Regions from separate parts of the Flavobacterium sp. HJ-32-4 genome, predicted to be linked through region 2. Evidence: riboswitches for the same ligand, from Rfam matches in the RefSeq annotation. Region 2 holds a riboswitch; the other holds the start of a gene.

Region 1 (9,829 bases), 1.3 Mb from region 2:
ACGGTCAAGTTGAGTTTCCTCGGATTCAAACCCAAAGAACTGACCATCAACACGGGCAGCTCTGACATGCGGCAGGAAATCGTCATGGAAGAGGGTGGCATCGAACTGGAAGGGGTGGAGATCGTCAACGAAATGCCGGTGTCCATCAGTGGGGATACCATTGTGTACAACGCCGATTCATTTAAAACCGGAACTGAACGAAAACTTGAGGATGTGTTGAAAAAGCTCCCCGGCGTGCAGGTCAATGCCGACGGCGAGGTGGAAGTGGAGGGGAAGAAGGTGAGTAAACTGATGGTCGAAGGGAAAGATTTCTTCGACGGCGACACCAAACTCGGGGTCAAGAATATCCCTGCGGATGCGGTTGACAAAGTACAGGTGTTGCGGAATTACAACGAAATCAGTCAACTGAAGCCCGTTGAAAACAACGAGGAAAGCGTGGCGATGAACATCAAACTCAAAGACGGGAAGAAGAACTTCTGGTTCGGCGACATGACGGCCGGATCGGGTGTGGGCCATAAGGAGAGTCGCTATATCGTCAACCCCAAGGTGTTTTACTACAACCCGGAGTATAGCGTCAACCTGATCACCAATTTCAATAACATCGGCGAGTTGCCGCTCACCATGCAGGATTACTTCAAGTTTACCGGCGGGTTTCGGGCGATGATGCGAAAGAGCAACAGCAATTTCAATGTGTCATCAAATGATATCGGTTTGCTTACCCTCCGGAACAACCGGGCGAAGGAAATCGAAACCCGTTTCGGGGCGGCGAACGCGAGCTGGAGTCCGTCAAAGGCCTGGACGCTAAGCGGATTCGGTATTTTCTCCTCTTCTACAAATGAGGTCGAAACCGCCTCACGAAGCACGGTATTGCAAACAAATACCACCCAGGAAACCACGGAAAAGGCGCTTCAGGAGACCCGGTTGGCCATGGCGAAGTTGAGCGCGAATTACAAACCCAGCGCCAATTTCCAGTTCGATTACGATGCGTTAATTAAAGGATCGGACCAAGGGGAAGTCACAGACCTCTTCCAAACGACCCGACTCGCCGATGGTACCAGCAGCGGACAGCAAATCCTGACCGATAAACAGCAGAAGCCCTTTTCGATCAACCAGAACCTGAGTGCCTACTGGACGAAGAGCGAACGCCACATCTTTGCATTCGAATTCCAGCACCTGTATCAGGAGGAGGATCCGCTCTATACGGCGAATCTAGGCAACAATCCGTTCCCGACGGGTAACCTCGGCATCGTAGACGAAGCGTCCGGACGGTACGATCTCAATCAGTATCGCTTTGTGAAAACCCATAAAGCCGATGCCAAGGTCGACTACTACTTCGTGGCGACACCGAAAAGCAACATCAACGTGACGATCGGGAATACCTATTCGCGCCAGTCGTTTGATTCGCGTTTTTACCAGGTGCTCGACAACGGATCGCAGACTGCCACGCCGTCAACGGCACTGAACGACGTCGATTATCGGTATGAAGATGTCTTTGCCGCCTTCCATTATAAAATCCTGACGGGGAAATTTACCTTCAATCCGGGTTTTAGCGTACATTACTATGATATGCACAACATCCAGCCGACCGTCGACTTCTCGAATAGTTTCGTGCGGCTGTTGCCCGATTTTTACGCTTTGTGGCAAATCAAGAAGTCGGAGACGCTTACCTATAACTTTTCCATCAGCAACAACTTTACGGATGTCAACCAGCTGATCACCGGACTCTTGTTCAATAGTTACCGGAGCCTCTCTACGGGCAACCCGTTCCTGGGAAGCTCGACCGTTCAGACGCATTCGCTTCGGTATTTCAAATTCAACATGTTCAACCAGGAAAACATCTTCGGTAACCTTTCTTATGTCAAGACCGTTGATGGCGTAAAATCGAATTCGATTTTCGACGGTATCAACCAGTTTTCCCGGCCGTTGAACCTTTTCTATGCGGATGAATCGCTTTCGGGGAATGGGATGTATGGGCGTTCCTTTCTCCGGTATTACAAAGCGTCCCTCAGCGCCGGACTTAACTGGAATAAATCAAACAACCTCTTCGTGGGCCAACGTGACACGCGGGAAAGTTTCTCGCAGAATTACACGGTGACGGCCTCCACCAACTACCGGAAGTTCCCGAACCTGGAAGTGGGGTATACGCTGACGATGAATTACTACGACCAGAATACGTTTACCAATGAGAGTCCGTTTGTGCGATTGGACTACTATTTCCTGGATGCCTTTTCGTTTAGCGCGGACTACCAATACAACCATTACCACGATGCGGATAATACCGTCGATAACGAGTACGACTTCCTTTCGGCCAGCCTGATTTACCAGAAGAAAGACAGCAAGTGGGAGTATAAATTCTCGGCCACCAACCTTTTGAATACGACGACACTCAACAGTGACAGTTTTTCCCAATTCATTACAAGCACCCAACAATACCGGGTCCAGCCGCGTTACCTGATCTTCTCGATGAAGTACAATTTGTAAGGAACTGCCCAAACATAAAAAAGCCCGTTCAAATGACGGGCTTTTTCTATGTAGGGATGGAATTGTTAGAGTCCGAAAGCGCTTTTCACAGCGTCAACATAGTCGAGTTTTTCCCATGTAAACAGTTCGACTGTTACGGCTTTCTCAGAACCATCGGGCGAACGGAATTTCTTAGTGACGGTTTCCGGTGTGCGGCCCATGTGACCGTATGCCGCCGTTTCTGAATAAATCGGGTTACGCAGCTTCAGGCGTTGCTCGATGAAGTACGGGCGCATATCAAACAGCGCTTCTACTTTCTTCGCGATTTCACCGTCACTCAGTCCGACTTTTGCCGTTCCGTATGTGTTAATATAAATACCCATCGGTTTGGCTACGCCGATTGCGTAGGAAACCTGCACGAGGATTTCATCTGCTATACCGGCAGCCACGAGGTTTTTCGCGATGTGACGGGTAGCGTAGGCAGCGGAACGGTCTACTTTCGACGGATCTTTTCCTGAGAAAGCCCCGCCTCCGTGTGCGCCTTTTCCACCGTAGGTATCCACGATGATCTTACGGCCCGTGAGTCCGGTATCGCCGTGAGGCCCGCCAATCACAAATTTCCCTGTAGGATTGATGTGGTAGTGGATGGCGTCGTTAAACAAGTGTGCGTATTCCGGATTCTTCGCGATGATGCGCGGAATGAGGATTTCGATAATATCTTTTTTGATCTTGGCCAACATCGCGGCTTCCTGGTCGAAGTCGTCGTGTTGGGTAGAGATCACGATCGCGTCGATCCGTACCGGTTTGTTGTTGTCGTCGTATTCTAATGTTACCTGTGACTTGGCGTCCGGGCGGAGGTAGGTAATCTCTTTGTTCTCGCGACGCAGTTCTGCCAATTCCTGCAGCAACTTGTGCGATAGGTTGAGCGCCAATGGCATATAGTCGGCCGTTTCATTGGTGGCGTATCCGAACATCATGCCCTGGTCGCCGGCGCCTTGCTCTTCTTTATTGGCACGGTCAACGCCCTGGTTGATATCCGCCGATTGTTCGTGGATGGCCGACAGGATGCCACACGAGTTGGCTTCGAACATATATTCGCTTTTCGTGTATCCGATCTTACGGATGACATCACGTGCGATTTGTTGTACGTCAAGGTAAGTGTTCGATTTCACTTCGCCCGCCAGGATGACCTGTCCGGTGGTGACAAGCGTTTCGCAGGCTACTTTCGACTCGGGGTCGAAGGCGAGGAAATGATCGATGAGCGCGTCCGAAATCTGGTCGGCAACTTTGTCGGGATGTCCTTCACTGACAGATTCCGACGTAAAAAGATAGGCCATAGTTATTTTTTTATGGCGGGAGGAGATTCGTGAAGACGTCGCGGGGCTAAAGAGGATCACTGCTTTAGCATTTTTTAGCGAGGTTGCAATCAGGCAAATTTTTCCTCCCGGGATTTTCGGTTGCAAAGATAGGGGAAAAGTTCGGAAGTGCAAAAGTTGTTAGTAGTCAGTTGTCAGTAGTTGGTAGTCAGTGGTTGGTAGTCTGTGGTCGGGTCGACCCCTACAGACTACTGGCTACTGACCACCGTCTACTTTCTCAATCGTTTGCGACGATTTGTTTGCGAAATCCAAACCCATTGCCGACCTTTGCAGCGTTCATATATTTAGTGTTTGTTATCACGAAAGGCCGAGGGACTAGACCCGGTGACGCCTTAGCAACCCTGCTCCCGCAGAAGGTGCTGCATTCTACCCTAATCGTTGATGGGGAAAGATAACCCGGGATTATTCCCTCTCTTTCATGATAACCTTTACAAGCAGAACGCCCCGCCCGAAACACGGGACGCGGTGGTGCTGGACATTTCATTGGTACTATTGATTGAAAGATGGCTGATATCCGAAAAGAATTAGAAAAACGCATCCTCGTCTTAGACGGGGCCATGGGGACGATGTTGCAACGCCACCGATTCGAAGAGGCGGATTTTCGCGGTGAGCGGTTCCGTGATTTCCCGCATCCCCTTAAAGGCAACAACGATTTGCTCTCGATCACCCAACCCGAAGCAGTGAAATCGGTGCACCGGGCGTATTTCGAGGCCGGCGCCGATATTGTGGAAACCAATACGTTTTCGGGCACGACCATCGGAATGGCCGACTACCATCTGGAAAGCCTCGTGTGTGAACTGAACTATGAATCAGCCCGAATCGCACGCGCCGTGGCCGATGAGTTCACCGATCGGCCGCGTTTTGTTGCCGGATCGATAGGTCCGACCAACCGCACCGCAAGCATGTCGCCCGATGTCAACGATCCCGGATTCCGCGCGGTCACCTTCGATGAACTCCGCATCGCCTACAAAGAACAGGTCGAAGCCCTTATCGACGGTGGTGTTGATCTGCTTCTCGTTGAGACGATTTTCGATACCCTAAACGCCAAAGCCGCTCTTTTCGCCATCGAAGAAGTGAAGGAAGCGCGTCACCTCGATATTCCGGTTATGGTGTCGGGTACCATCACCGATGCGTCGGGTCGCACGCTCTCAGGCCAGACGGTCGAAGCGTTCCTCATCTCTATCTCACATATTCCGCTGCTCAGCGTCGGATTCAATTGTGCTTTGGGAGCCGACCAACTCAAGCCGTACCTGAAGCGACTCGGACTCCGGACGTCACTGAACATTTCCGCGCATCCGAACGCCGGATTGCCCAATGCTTTCGGGCAGTATGACCAGACACCTGAGGAAATGCAGGCATTGATTCGGGAATACCTAAATGAAAATCTTGTCAATATAATAGGCGGCTGTTGCGGCACGACGCCCGAACACATTCGCCTGATTGCCTCGGTGGCTGCTGAATTTGAACCCAGAAAACGTCCCGAAGCCGTAACGATATAAGCCATGAACACGCCCTACAGCCCTACGAACGCCTCCGACTTCACCGACAGTGCCACTACTGCGCTTCCGCGTTACCTGACGCTATCCGGCCTCGAGCCGCTGATCGTTACGCCGGAAACGAACTTCGTCAACGTAGGCGAACGCACCAATGTCACCGGATCCCGTAAGTTTCTGCGTCTTATCCGGGAAGAGAACTATGAGGAAGCACTCGACATCGCACGGGCCCAGGTAGAAGGTGGCGCGCAGATCATTGATGTCAATATGGACGAGGGGATGCTCGATGGCGTGCAGGCCATGACCCGTTTCCTTAACCTGATTGCGGCCGAGCCGGATATCGCACGGGTGCCGGTCATGATCGACAGCTCGAAATGGGAAATCATCGAAGCCGGACTGAAAGTCATCCAGGGAAAAGGGGTCGTCAATTCGATTTCACTGAAGGAAGGCGAAGCGGCTTTCCTCGACCACGCCCGCAAAATCCGTCGATATGGCGCCGCGGTGATCGTGATGGCCTTCGACGAAGCGGGCCAGGCCGACACCTTCGAACGACGCATCGAAATCTGCAAACGATCGTATGACCTTTTGGTCGGAACCGTTGGTTTTCCGCCGGAAGATATCATCTTCGACCCCAATATCTTCCCTGTGGCGACGGGTATGGACGAACACCGCCGCAACGCCCTCGACTTCTTCCGCGCCACCCAATGGATACGGAAGAACCTGCCCTACGCCCATGTGAGTGGCGGGGTCAGTAACGTATCCTTTTCCTTCCGCGGCAATGACCGTGTGCGGGAAGCGATGCACTCAGCCTTCCTCTACCACGCGATTCGCCACGGCATGACCATGGGTATCGTAAATCCGGAGATGTTGGAAATCTATGACGAAATCGACAAAGAACTGCTGGAGTATGTGGAAGACGTGCTGCTGGACCGTCGTGACGATGCTACCGAACGACTGCTGGCCTACGCCGAAACGGTAAGGGGAAACAACGCCCAAGTCGAAAAACAAACCCAGGAATGGCGCAACGGCACGGTACGCGAACGGCTCACGCATTCGCTCGTGAAGGGTATTGATGAGTTCATCGAAATTGATGTCGAAGAAGCCCGGCTTTCGGTCGCCAAACCCATCGAAGTGATCGAACAGCACCTGATGGACGGCATGAATGTGGTGGGCGACCTTTTCGGAAGCGGGAAGATGTTTCTGCCCCAGGTCGTGAAATCGGCCCGGGTGATGAAGAAGGCCGTAGCCTATCTGTTACCGTTTATAGAAGCCCAGAAAACCGGCACGGAAGAAACAAGGGGCGCCGGACGGATCCTGATGGCAACCGTGAAAGGCGACGTGCACGATATCGGTAAAAATATCGTATCGGTTGTTTTAGCATGTAATAACTTCGAAATCATTGATTTGGGGGTTATGGTGCCGCCTGAAAAAATCATTGAGACGGCAGTGAGAGAAAGTGTTGACGTGATCGGGTTGTCCGGACTCATCACGCCTTCACTCGACGAGATGGTGTACCTCGCCAGGGAACTCGATCGCCTCAACATTAAAATTCCGGTCATGATAGGGGGCGCGACCACCTCGCGTGCCCACACCGCCGTGAAGATCGCACCCGAGTACGGTGGAGCGGTCGTGCACGTAAACGACGCTTCGCGCGCCGTGACGGTCGCCAGTAGTTTGCTGCAACCCGATACCAAAGAAGCCTATGTAGCCTCGCTGCGAACCGAATACGACCAATTGCGGGAAGGCTACCTGAGCCGCGGCCGGGAAAAGGAATTCCTGACGTTGGAGGAAGCCCGGAAAAACAAGTTAGCGCTCGATTTCGCCCCTGTACGCCCGAATTTCATCGGCGTGAAGGAAATCGAAGTAGCCTTGTCGGACCTGGTCGCTTATATCGACTGGACGCCGTTTTTCCAGTCGTGGGAATTGTATGGGAAATACCCGGCAATCTTAACGGATGAGGTTGTGGGCGAGCAGGCTACCGCGCTTTTTGTGGATGCGAAAGTCATGCTCCAAAAAATACTCGACGAGCAATGGTTGTCGGCAAAAGGCATCATAGGCATCTTTCCGGCCAACCAGGTCAACGACGACGATATTGCCATTTGGGATGCAGACGGAAACGAAAGCGCCCGTTTTCTGACCCTGCGGCAGCAATCCCGTAAGACGGCCGGTGCGCCCAACCTGGCGTTGGCCGATTTCGTTGCGCCGGAAGGCACGCCGGACTATATCGGTTGTTTTTGCGTCACGACGGGCTTTGGCGTTGATGAGAAGGCCAAAGAGTTCGAAGCCGACCATGATGATTACAACTCCATTCTCGTAAAAGCCCTCGGAGACCGTCTCGCAGAAGCGTTTGCCGAATACCTGCACGAGCGCGTCCGCAAAGAAATCTGGGGATACGCCGCCGATGAATCGCTTACAAACCAAGACCTGATTTCGGAAGCCTATCAGGGCATCCGGCCTGCACCAGGTTATCCGGCCTGTCCGGACCATCTCGAAAAGCCCACGATCTGGCAATTGCTCGATGTGGAAAACCGGATTGGCGTCCGCCTGACGGAAAGCATGGCGATGTGGCCGGCGTCTTCCGTCTCCGGTTACTACTTTGCCCATCCGCAAAGTAAGTATTTCGGACTCGGCAAAATCAAACACGACCAGGTTGCCGATTACGCCAACCGACGCGGAATTTCGACGGAACAGGCTTTGAGATGGTTAGGTCCTAATATCGCGTAAGTATGGAGGTAGTTGGTAAAAGGTGGCTGGACATTGGTACAAAAGTGCGGGAAAACCGTACTATCGAGTCGTCGGGTTTATCCATATTGCATCAAAAATCGCGAATGGACTATACCAAATTCGAGGCTTGGCAATCAGCACGACAACTTACTAACGAAATTTACGACCTTTTAATGGTCTTCCCGAAAGAAGAGTCCTTCGGGTTATGCGACCAGATGCGGCGCGCGGCTGTATCTGTACCCGCCAATATAGCCGAGGGCTGCGGCAGACAAAGCCTGCGGGATGCACTGCGGTTCTGGCATATCGCCAGGGGTTCACTATTCGAACTTGAGACGCATTGTTATCTTTCCTTTGACAGACGGTATATCGACGAAAGTCACTTCCAGCACGTTTTTGAAACCATCCAAAGTTGCAAACGTTTACTGAACGGTCTAATACGATTTTATGCCGTCAAAATCTCCTAATGTCCAACGACCCAATACCAACGACCTAATCCATGAAAGTCACCGAACATATCCAAAACGCCGAAAAGACCCTTTTCTCTTTTGAAATATTACCGCCATTGAAAGGGCAGAACATCCAGTCAATTTTTGACAGCATCGACCCATTGATGGAATTCAACCCGCCTTTTATCGATGTCACCTACCACCGTGAAGAATACGAGTTCAAGGAACTACCCAGTGGTTTGCTTCAAAAGAAAATCGTGAAAAAGCGGCCCGGAACCGTGGGTATCTGTGCGGCCATCCAGAACAAATACCACGTCGACGCCATTCCGCACATCCTCTGTGGTGGGTTTACGAAGGAAGACACCGAGAACTTTCTCATCGACATTGACTTTTTGGGAATCGAGAATGTCGTCGCCCTGCGCGGAGATGCCATCAAAAGTGAGATTTATTTCCGGCCCGAACGCGAAGGTCATGCCTATGCATCCGAATTGGTAAGCCAGATCGACAACCTCAATAAAGGGGTTTACCTTGATGAAGACCTCCAGAACACCCACCAAACCGATTTCTGTATCGGCGTCGCGGGCTACCCTGAAAAACATATGGAGGCACCGAGTCTGGACAGCGACATTTACTTCCTGAAGCAAAAAATCGCCAATGGGGCGCATTACATCATCACGCAGATGTTCTTCGACAACCAGAAATTCTTTGAGTTTGTAGATAAATGCCGCGCCGAGGGTATTACGGTACCGATTATTCCCGGACTGAAGCCTATCGCGACCAAGAAGCAATTGAACCTGATTCCACACCGCTTCAAGGTTGACCTTCCCGACGACCTCATCATGGCGGTTGTGAAGGCAAAGGACGATGCCGCGGTAAAACAGGTGGGGATTGAATGGTGTATCGCCCAAAGCCGTGAATTGGTGCAGGCGGGCATTCCAGTCTTACACTACTATTCGATGGGAAAAGCGGAGAACATCAAGGCGATTGCCAAGGAAATTTTTTAGGGATTACGCGGTGCGTTCGTACTTTTCGGAGATAAACCGCACCGTGTTGACCGCAATGTTGCGGAGTACCGCTTCGTCAAGGTCGGCCAGTTTTTTCATGTAGATACATGCCTTGCCCATCTTGAACTTTCCAAGCTTGTCCAGTAGCGCCTCACTTTCTGAACCCTGCGCATAGATGTAAAGCGAAAACTCCGCCTTCCGCGGTGAGAATGCCAAAACCGGTGCGTCGCCCTCATGGCCCGAGTCGTACTTATAGTGGTAGTTGCCGAACCCTACGATGCTGCCGCCCCACATGTAAGGCTCACATCCGGTGATCTCTTTCAGGA
Region 2 (9,829 bases):
CATACGTCCAAATCCACATGGCGGTAAAGGTGGGAATGATATCGGTGAAGGGAAACAACTCCTCTGCCACGGAGATAACGGCTGCCGTCTTCGCATCACGTCCTTTATAGAGCACAGTCATCAGGAGTCCGGATACGGGCGCCCAGACCACGTCGCCAAACTCTCCGATAAACGGAATCGAAAACGACAGCATCCCGATGGCATCCAGTAACAATCCGACGATCAGGTTACGGGTCTTGACCGATTCAAAGTGCGGATCGCGGGGAGATGCCGCCATTACTGCTTCAGCTTGTCCTTATAAAGTTTCCGGACCTTTTCGACCTTCGGTGTGATCACGAAATGGCAATACGACTGATCTTTGTTCCGGTTGTAGTAGTTCTTGTGATAATCTTCTGCCACATAAAAAGGCTGTGCAGGCGAAAGCGCGGTTACGATCGGTTTTCCGAACGTATTTTCCGTGGTGAGCCGTGCCATGTAGTTCTCCGCTGCCAGTTTCTGCTCGGGGCTGTGATAGAAGATCTCGCTGCGGTATTGCGTACCGACGTCCGCACCCTGACGGTTGAGCGTCGTAGGGTCGTGGGTGGCGAAGAAAACCTGCAGCAGTTCCTCATACGATACTTTGGCCGGATCGAAACGAATTTCTACGGCCTCCGCGTGACCGGTTGCGCCACTGCACACCTGTTCGTAGGTAGGGTTCGAACGTTTACCGCCGGTATAGCCGGGTTGTATCGACACAACGCCCTCGAGTTCAAGGAAAATGGCTTCCGTACACCAGAAGCACCCGCCCGCAAAGGTGGCGGTTTCGAGTTGGGAGGAATCTTGCATGGGAGCTTGTTCTTTTTTGGGTAGGTTGGATTCGGTGCGGCCCTGAGAGTGACAGGACACAAATAGCATCAGAAATCCGAGTAATGCCGTCGTTTTCATAGGCCTACAAAGGTACGGCGAAACGGCACGGCAGCTCAGCCGTTTAACGTAAGTTTATCACCTGTTGAAAAGCCTTGCGGTGGGATTTGGCACCCGCGGTAAAGTTTCGTTATTTTGCGTAACGTCCGTCAAAAGTGACGGCAAAATCCCGCACCATGATCCATGCCCGCACGATTCATAAACATTACGATAATCTTCATGTACTTAAGGGCGTCGACCTCGACATCGAAAAAGGAGAAGTCGTCTCCATCGTAGGCGCTTCCGGCGCGGGCAAAACTACCTTGCTGCAGATTTTGGGCACCCTTGACCATCCCACGAAGAACGTGGATACCCGGTTGACCATTGACGGACAGGACGTATTAGGACTGAAAGACCGCGAGCTGTCGCGTTTCCGGAACCGTCATTTGGGTTTTATCTTCCAATTCCACCAATTATTGCCCGAGTTTACTGCGGTGGAAAACGTCTGTATCCCCGCGTTCATTGCCGGAAAAGGCAAAGCGGAAAGCGAGGCGGAGGCGAAGAAACTGCTCGATTTTCTTGGACTCTCCCATCGTATCAGCCACAAGCCGGGCGAACTTTCAGGTGGCGAGCAACAACGGGTGGCCGTCGCCCGGGCGTTGATCAACCGGCCCTCGGTGGTGTTTGCGGATGAACCGTCAGGGAATCTCGACACCGCTTCGGCAGACAACCTGCACCAGTTGTTCTTTTCGTTGCGGGAGGAATTCGGACAGACCTTCGTTATCGTGACACATAACGAAGAACTGGCGGATATGGCCGATCGGAAACTCGTCATGTCAGACGGTCGTCTACTTTCCTGATGGTACTGATCCTTCTCAGCTGGTGCATCATGGCGGCCTTTTTTGGCGTCTGGGGAACGGCTGTATCGAAGTGGCTATCCCTTTCATCCCCTTCCGGAGGGGTTTTCCTTTTGGGAGTGATGGCCCAAACAATAGTGCTGACTATAGTGGCCTTTTTCGCGCCACTTAACGGGATGGTTTTTTTAGCGAATGCGTTACTCACCTCTTTTGTAGCGTATACCATACGGGATGAGTTGCAAAAAAACGGACGGGAACTGTGGCACAGCTTCCAGAACTTTTCGCGTTTCGATAAAGTGCTTTTGGGTTTGGCGACGTTGGCCGCCTTATGGAAGTCGGCGCAACTCCCCTTCCTGATCGACAACGATACGTATTACCTGCAAACGATCAAATGGCTGCACGAGCACGGACTCGTAAAAGGACTCGCGAACCTGAACGTCGCCTTCGGGCAAACGTCGCCCTGGCAGATCTTACAGGCGGGCTTTGACCTCCCGTTCACCGGCTGGCCGCTCAACGACCTGAACGGATTGGCCTTTGTAATATTCGCCTTTATCTTACTTAGATTGACAGATAAAGTATCGAGTCGTTATGTATTAGTATTTAGCATGTTGCTTTTGCAATTTGTAACTGCTCCTTCTCCGGATCTTCCGGTGATCCTGATACTGGTATTAGCCTTTTTCGCTTACACCGATCGCGCATCGGGATGGTGGGCCGTTTTGGTCGTATATGCGATTTTCCTGAAAGTCACTGCCCTTCCGTTTGCATTGCTTTTGGTGGTGGCGTTGGTGAGACGGACCTTTGCGCTACGCTTTGCAGTTTGTATTGCCGCGCCTTTTGCCGTTGTATGGATCGCGAAGAATATATGGTTGTCAGGGTATCCGTTTTTCCCCTCGACGTGGGGCGCATTTGATTTTGATTGGACGGTACCGGAACCCGTAGCGGCTTCGCTGGGTGATATGATCCGGAACCATGAGTTTATGGGGGAAGCGGGCTTTCGTTCATTTGGATGGGTAGAACGTCTCCATCATTGGTGGCGGATGGACGGACTTGACCGACTGTTCAATATCGGGATGTTGGCGCTTTTCCCGGTGGCGCTTTTCCTAAAAGGTAAAAACCGTTCGTTCCGGCTACTGTGGACGGTATGTTTGTTGCATTTCGGGTTCATCATTGTCGTATCGCCCCAGTACCGGTTTTTCCTGCCCGAGTTGGTGTTTTTAGGGACGTTGGTTGCGGCAGAACTCACGGACCGCCTGCGACTTCCCGAACGCCTGCAGCAAACGGTTTTAGTCGGCGCATTGGTAGCCCCTTTCGTATTGCCGCTGGCACTGGGCAATCGACCGTTGACCGGAAACGGAAAGATGGCGTTGAACGACAGTTATGCCCCCCGTCTCATTTTGTGGCCTTCCCCGATTACCCGGCTGCCCGATCTGACGTTTGAAACGGAACGGGTGGGCAACCTACGCTATTATACACCGCCCAAAGACGCGTATTTCCACACGACCGGCGACGGACCGCTGCCGTGCACCAACCGGCGGATTTTGGAGCGAAACGCCCGCAAATATGGCGTTGTTCCGCAACTCCGTACCGCTAACCTGGGCGATGGCTTTCGCTCACTACCTGCTGATGAATGGGACAAGACGAATTAAAGGAGTTTCTCGACAGTAAGGCGGCCCAATACAACCACCCGGCTTTTATTGAAACAGACCCTATACAGATTCCGCATGGCTTTTCGAAGCGGGAGGATATCGAAATTGCCGCGTATTTAACGGCGACGATCTCGTGGGGCAACCGCACCAGCATCATCGGCAATGCCCGCAGGATGATGGATTTGATGGGTAATGCTCCGTATGATTTCGTGGTGTCGTATTCCGAACGCGACCTCGCCGCACTCGACTCGTTTGTGCACCGGACGTTCAATGGCGTCGATTTCCAGGCATTTATCAGGGGACTGCGGCATGTGTATGAGACCGCGGGCGGACCTGAGGCGCTGTTGGCTGCGCATCAAACCGCCGACAGCCTGCAACCAGCGCTTCACGCCTTTCGGAAGGTGTTTCTGGAAAAAGCCGACTCGGCCCGCACGGCCAAACACGTGTCGGATCCGATGAAGAATTCGGCTGCCAAACGGCTTAATATGTTTTTGCGGTGGATGGTACGGCGCGACACAAAAGGTGTGGATTTTGGTCTCTGGACGCAAATCCCGATGTCGGTTTTGTCGTGCCCGCTGGATGTGCACTCGGGTAATGTGGCCCGCAAACTCGGCCTCCTCTCCCGTTCCCAGAATGACGCTAAAGCGCTGTTCGAACTCGACCAGAACCTGCGTCGACTCGATCCACGCGATCCGGTTAAATATGACTTCGCACTTTTTGGATTGGGTGCATTTGAGAAGTTCTGATGAAGCCAAAAAAAACCCGACGCAAGGCCGGGTTCATGTCATTTAAAATACTAAGACGTCCTGAAATTGACCATCCAGTTGATGCCAAACCGGTCGGTGAACGATCCGAAATAAGCACCCCAGAACATATCCTGCAATGGCATTGTGATGTTACCGCCGACTGACAACTCGTTGAACAGGCGTTCGGCTTCTTCCTTCGAATCAGGCTCGAGGCTAATGTGCATGTTATTGCCCGTTGCAACGGTGAACCCCATTTCTTCGGGCGCATCGGTCGCCATCAGTACATGCCCACCCAGGATAGGTAATTCGACGTGCAGCACCAGGTTTTTCAGACTTTCGCTCATAGGTGGCTGGTCGGGTGCCTGTGGAGCCTGGGCGAAACGCTGTATGCCGCCGCCGCTGAACTCAGAACGGAACACTGAACGGTAAAACAGGAAGGCTTCTTCCGTGTTGCCCGGAAAGTTAAGGTAGGTTGTCACACGCGCTTGATTGTCAGTGCGAAGCTCGTTACGAAGACGTCCGCGCGCTTCGATATACTGGTCGAGATTCTCCAATGCCATCGTGTATCCTTCTTTGAAGCCCATGCTGATAACGGCTTCGAGATCGGTTAGTGAGGCATAGGATATAAGCACTTCAACCACTGTATGTTGGTCCGCCTCGCGGAAGGTATTGCGCCAGTTCGACTGCGGAAACTCCGGATTGAGCTTACCGTTTTCGTCAGTGAACCCATCTGCCGCTGTGTAGAACTCCTTTGGCTGGACATCGCCATAATCAGCGCGGCAGTAATGACGGTCGCCGTCGGGTCCGACCATGCAGTAGAACCAGTGTCCACCCGCCCGGAAGTCCATTGATAGGGTTTCGGCTTTGTACGGCTTTGGTGCTAGCCATTGGTCGAGGATTTCCGGGTTGGTCCAGGCTTCCCAGACGAGGTCGCGGTTGGCGGCAAATTCGCGTGTGACACGGATAGTTTTGTCGTTTTTGTCGACGGTGAAGTCGAATTGCAAGTGGGCATTCATGGTTTTTCGTTTTTTTTCATATTAGACAATATCGTATCGAGTGCGTCGAAACGCTGTTTCCACAGATCTCGGAACTGGGCGAGCCATTGGTCGACTTCGGCCATTTTATCCGCTTCGAGGCTGTAGTGGATCTCACGCCCTTTCTCTTCCGGACGCACGAGTCCGCATTCCGACAAAATCTTCAAATGCTTGGACACGGCCTGGCGTGTAGAGTGGAAATGTTCGGCGAGGGCATTGGGTGTCATCGACTGGGTAGCGATCAACACCAGAATGGCCCTGCGGGTTGGGTCGGCGATGGCCTGGAAAACGTCTCTTCTCATTATGCAATCATTTGGTTGCAAATATATATGCAACCGTACAGTTGCGCAAATAAATGATGTAGTTTAACGTGATAACAGGAAATTACTTCGATCAAAATAACTCACTATCAAACACTTAAAAAATAATTTCTTTTTTTGTTTGGAAATTCAAAACTTTCCGGAATACCTTTGCGGAACGTTCTTACCCACACATCCTTATCCAGAAAGACCGAGGGACTTGACCCAATGACGTCTTGGCAACCTGCTGAAAAGTAAGGTGCCACATTCAACCCTGCGCTTAGCGCGGGGACAGATAAGCTTAGAATAAGTAGTTATTTTATCTCTTGATACACTGCTCTTCTGAACTTATCGGAAGAGCATTTTTTTTGCCCTTTCGGTATTCCGGATTTGGATATTTCACCTGTAATCCAAATATCCCTTATACCATGAAAGAGCACACCCGCATTCTACACGCCATTCCTGTTGATCCGCTTACCGGTTCGGTTTCGGTCCCGATTTACCAGACTTCCACGTTTGTGCAGGATGCACCCGGCCAACACAAAGGTTTTGACTATGCCCGCAGCAACAATCCGACACGGAAAGTACTGGAAGACCTCATTGCGCAACTTGAGCACGGCGCCCGTGGCTACGCGTTTGCCAGTGGCCTTGCCGCCATCGATGCAGTGGTCAAACTGCTCAAGTCGGGCGACGAGATCGTAGCGGTCGACGACATCTACGGCGGGGCGTTCCGTTTGTTTACCCACGTGTATGAGAAGTTCGGCATCACCGTGCGCTATGTGGATGCGACCAACCCGGCCAACGTGGCGGCGGCTATTTCCGATAAAACGGCGCTGATCTGGCTGGAATCGCCGACCAACCCAACCTTGAAGATTGCCGATATCCGGGCGATTGCGCGTATCGCGAAGGCACATGGCGTGTTGCTATGTGTCGACAACACCTTTGCGTCTCCGGCTTCGCAACAGCCAATCGCATTGGGCGCCGACCTGGTGGTGCACAGCGCGACGAAGTACCTGTCGGGCCACAGCGACCTCATCGCCGGACTGGTAGTAACGGCGACGGAAGAACTCGGTGACCGGATCAAATTCATACAGAACGCATCGGGTGCGATACTCGGGCCGTTTGACAGCTGGCTGGTGATCCGCGGAATTGAGACGTTGTCGCTACGTATCCGCCAACATGCGGAGAACGCGCTGAAGATCGCAACCTTCCTAGAAAGTGAAGAGTTGGTGAAGAATGTCTACTACCCCGGACTTCCCTCCCACCCAAACCACGAGGTCGCCCGAGGCCAACAACGGTATTTCGGCGGGGTGATCTCGTTTGACCTTACCGTAGACGACAAAGAACTTGCCTCACGGATTGTATCGACTACCCACCTTTTCAAACTGGCCGAAAGCCTGGGCGGCGTGAAAAGCCTGTGTTGCCTGCCGTGCGAAATGACCCATAAATCGATTCCGGTAGAGAAGCGCTACCAGGCCGGTGTGACGGACAGTTTGATCCGCCTGTCGGTTGGACTGGAAGATGCCGAGGATTTGATTGATGATTTGAAGCAGGCGTTTGAAGGAGCGAGAAGCGAGAAGCAAGGCGCGAGTAGCAAGGAGCAAGTAGCAACTCACCACTCCTACTCTGAACTATGAACTCTCAACCCTACCTCAAACTTCTAATATTTAACAATTCATACGGCTTTCCCGTAATCAAATCCCTGTAGGATTTCGTAAGGGACGCATCCGCCCCTCCCCTACTCTAAAATACAGATTCCCGCGGACATAGCGGTACGGGAAAACCGTAGAAATTGTTAAAAGGAAGGAGAGGCGAGCAAGGAGCAAGTATCAACTCACAGCTCCTACTCTCAACTATGAACTATGAACTCGAACTTCTAACATTTTTAACAATTTGTACGGCTTTCCCGTAACCAAATCCCTGTAGGATTTCGTAAGGGACGCATCCGCCCCTCCCCTAATCCAAAATACAGATTCCCGCGGACATAGCGGTATGGGAAAACCGTAGAAATTGTTAAAAGGAAGGAGCCGGCTAGCAAGGAGCAAGTATCAAGGAGCAAGTATCAACTCACAGCTCCTACTCACAACTATGAACTATGAACTCTCAACTATAAACTATAAACTCCACACTATGAGCGTACTTCCCGCCCCACGTAAACACCTTACCATCGGATTATTCGGCTTCGGCTGTGTCGGCTATGGCCTGTATGACGTCTTGCAAAAAACGCCCGGGTTTCCGGCACATATCAAAAAAGTCTGTGTACGCGATCCGCACAAGGCGCGTCCGATTGACGCATCGTTTTTTACGTATAACGCCAGGGAACTGCTGGACGACCCTGAGATCAACGTGATTGTCGAACTGATCGACGACGCCGAAGCTGCCTACCCGATCATTACCCGCGCGCTGCGCAACGGGAAGGCGGTGGTGTCGGCGAACAAAAAAGTGCTGGCGACACACTTCGCGGAATTCCATGCGTTGCAACAGGAAGTCGGGGTGCCACTGCTATATGAGGCCGCGGCCTGCGCGAGTATGCCGATTATCCGGAACCTGGAAGAGTATTACAACAACGACCTGCTGGAATCGATACAGGGTATCGTGAACGGCTCGACGAATTACATCCTGACGAAGACGGCCACCGAGGGCGTGTCGTATGCCGAGGCCTTGCGCGAAGCACAGGCGAAGGGCTATGCTGAAAGCGACCCGACGCTGGACACCGGTGGTTTCGACGCTAAATATAAACTGTTGCTGTTGCTGGCGCATGCGTTCGGACATGTGGCGGCGCCGGACGACATCCTGACGTTGGGTATAGACGGACTCGGCGCGCTGGAACTCAACTATGCCCGGGAAAAAGGCCTTAAGATCAAACTGGTAGCCGAGGCGTTCCGGCGGGCGGATGGGCGAATTGCGGCCTACGTGACACCGCGGTTTGTGGCGTCGCACGAGCGTTTGCATGGTGTAGACGATGTGTTTAACGGTGTGGTGACCCGCACGCGCTTTGCCGATGAGCAGTTTTTTGTGGGACGCGGCGCAGGTGCGCATCCGACAGCTTCAGCCGTGATCAGCGACATTTCGGCACTGAGCTACGATTACCGCTATGAATACCGTAAGATACAACAGGATGGCGTAACGGCGTTATCGGATGACTTTGAAGTGACGATTCTGCTCCGCTACCGACAGGACGATGCCATGGCGCTGCGCCGTTACTTCCGGTCGGTGACGGAAACCTACGGCAATGCCGACGAAGGCTATACGATCGGGACGCTGTCGTTTGAACGGTTGCGGTTGCTGTCGGAGGATCCGTTGCCGAAATCGATCGTGTTGTTTGGCGTGGATGCAGAAACGGAAGCGCTCGCCGTGGAGACTACCGAAACGACCTCGGAACACTCGGTGCCTGCGTTTGTCATATAGGGCTTTGACAGGACTAACGCCCGGGCGGAGAAGGTTGCGCCAGGGATAGCAGCGACAGCCTTTGTGCCCCCCTGCTTTTCGGGGCAACAAAGCTATAGCGGATAGCCCGCTGGCGGAGGCAACGTCGGGGTTAGTCGAGACGTACATCGCCGGGGCGCCCTACCCTAATCTATTCAGGAAATCACGCCCGATCCGAGTAGTTCCTCGCCGTCGTACCACGCGACGAATTGCCCTTCGGTGATGGCCGATTGCGGGGTTTCGAAGGCGACGTAGAGGCCGTTGTCGAACTGGTGGAGCGTGGCTTTTTGCAGCGGCTGGCGGTAGCGGATGCGGGCCATGACCTCGCGTGTCTCGCCGTCGCGGAGGCGGAGGTCTTCGCGGATCCAGTGGACTTCCGGGCCTTGTACGAAAAGGGCCGATTTGTAGAGTCCGGGGTGGTCGTGCCCCATGCCCGTATAAATCGTATTGGTCTCGACGTCGGTGCCGATGACGAACAGTGGTTCGGGCGTGCCGCCTACGTTGAGGCCTTTGCGTTGCCCGATCGTGAAGTAGTGCGCGCCTTGGTGTTTGCCGACGACTTTTCCGTGTCCGTCAAGCGGGACATCGGCAGCGGCCAGCGCAAGCCGTTCTTTGGGCGACGTGGCATGGTCGAGGTGGCGGTCGAAAATACCGTCGTGGGCGTCGACCTGCACGATGACGCCTTCTTTGGGCTGCAGTTTTTGTTGCAGGAATTCGGGCAGGCGCACTTTTCCGATGAAGCAGAGTCCTTGTGAGTCTTTTTTCTCAGCCGTCACTAAATCATTCTCCGACGCGATGCGCCGCACTTCGGGTTTGGTGAGTTCGCCTATAGGGAACAGTGCTTTTGCCAGTTGTTCCTGTGAGAGTTGGCAAAGGAAATACGACTGGTCTTTATTGTTATCGACGCCCGACAGCAGTTGGTAGACCGGCTTGCCATCG

What was found. Region 2 has a riboswitch for S-adenosylmethionine ahead of MKO97_RS09960 (PLP-dependent aspartate aminotransferase family protein). Riboswitches for the same ligand answer to the same signal wherever they lie in the genome.
Region 1: it holds a riboswitch for S-adenosylmethionine, as region 2 does, so the genes downstream of both, MKO97_RS00545 (homocysteine S-methyltransferase family protein) here and MKO97_RS09960 (PLP-dependent aspartate aminotransferase family protein) in region 2, are expected to answer to the same signal.

The regions. Positions count from the first base shown of each region.
Region 1 covers NZ_CP092832.1:148,820-158,648, reverse strand. The annotation lists gene MKO97_RS00555 (carboxypeptidase regulatory-like domain-containing protein) at 1-2,481, shown strand, start outside; gene metK (methionine adenosyltransferase) at 2,547-3,797, opposite strand; SAM riboswitch class I at 4,128-4,234, shown strand; gene MKO97_RS00545 (homocysteine S-methyltransferase family protein) at 4,340-5,335, shown strand; gene metH (methionine synthase) at 5,339-8,053, shown strand; gene MKO97_RS00535 (four helix bundle protein) at 8,158-8,517, shown strand; gene metF (methylenetetrahydrofolate reductase [NAD(P)H]) at 8,550-9,503, shown strand; gene MKO97_RS00525 (DUF1801 domain-containing protein) at 9,507-9,829, opposite strand, start outside.
Region 2 covers NZ_CP092832.1:2,374,954-2,384,782, reverse strand. The annotation lists gene MKO97_RS10000 (hypothetical protein) at 1-277, opposite strand, end outside; gene msrA (peptide-methionine (S)-S-oxide reductase MsrA) at 277-825, opposite strand; gene MKO97_RS09990 (ABC transporter ATP-binding protein) at 1,080-1,742, shown strand; gene MKO97_RS09985 (hypothetical protein) at 1,742-3,385, shown strand; gene MKO97_RS09980 (TIGR02757 family protein) at 3,367-4,131, shown strand; gene MKO97_RS15140 (SRPBCC domain-containing protein) at 4,182-5,147, opposite strand; gene MKO97_RS09965 (helix-turn-helix transcriptional regulator) at 5,144-5,467, opposite strand; SAM riboswitch class I at 5,660-5,766, shown strand; gene MKO97_RS09960 (PLP-dependent aspartate aminotransferase family protein) at 5,893-7,101, shown strand; gene MKO97_RS09955 (homoserine dehydrogenase) at 7,595-8,872, shown strand; gene mnmA (tRNA 2-thiouridine(34) synthase MnmA) at 9,046-9,829, opposite strand, start outside.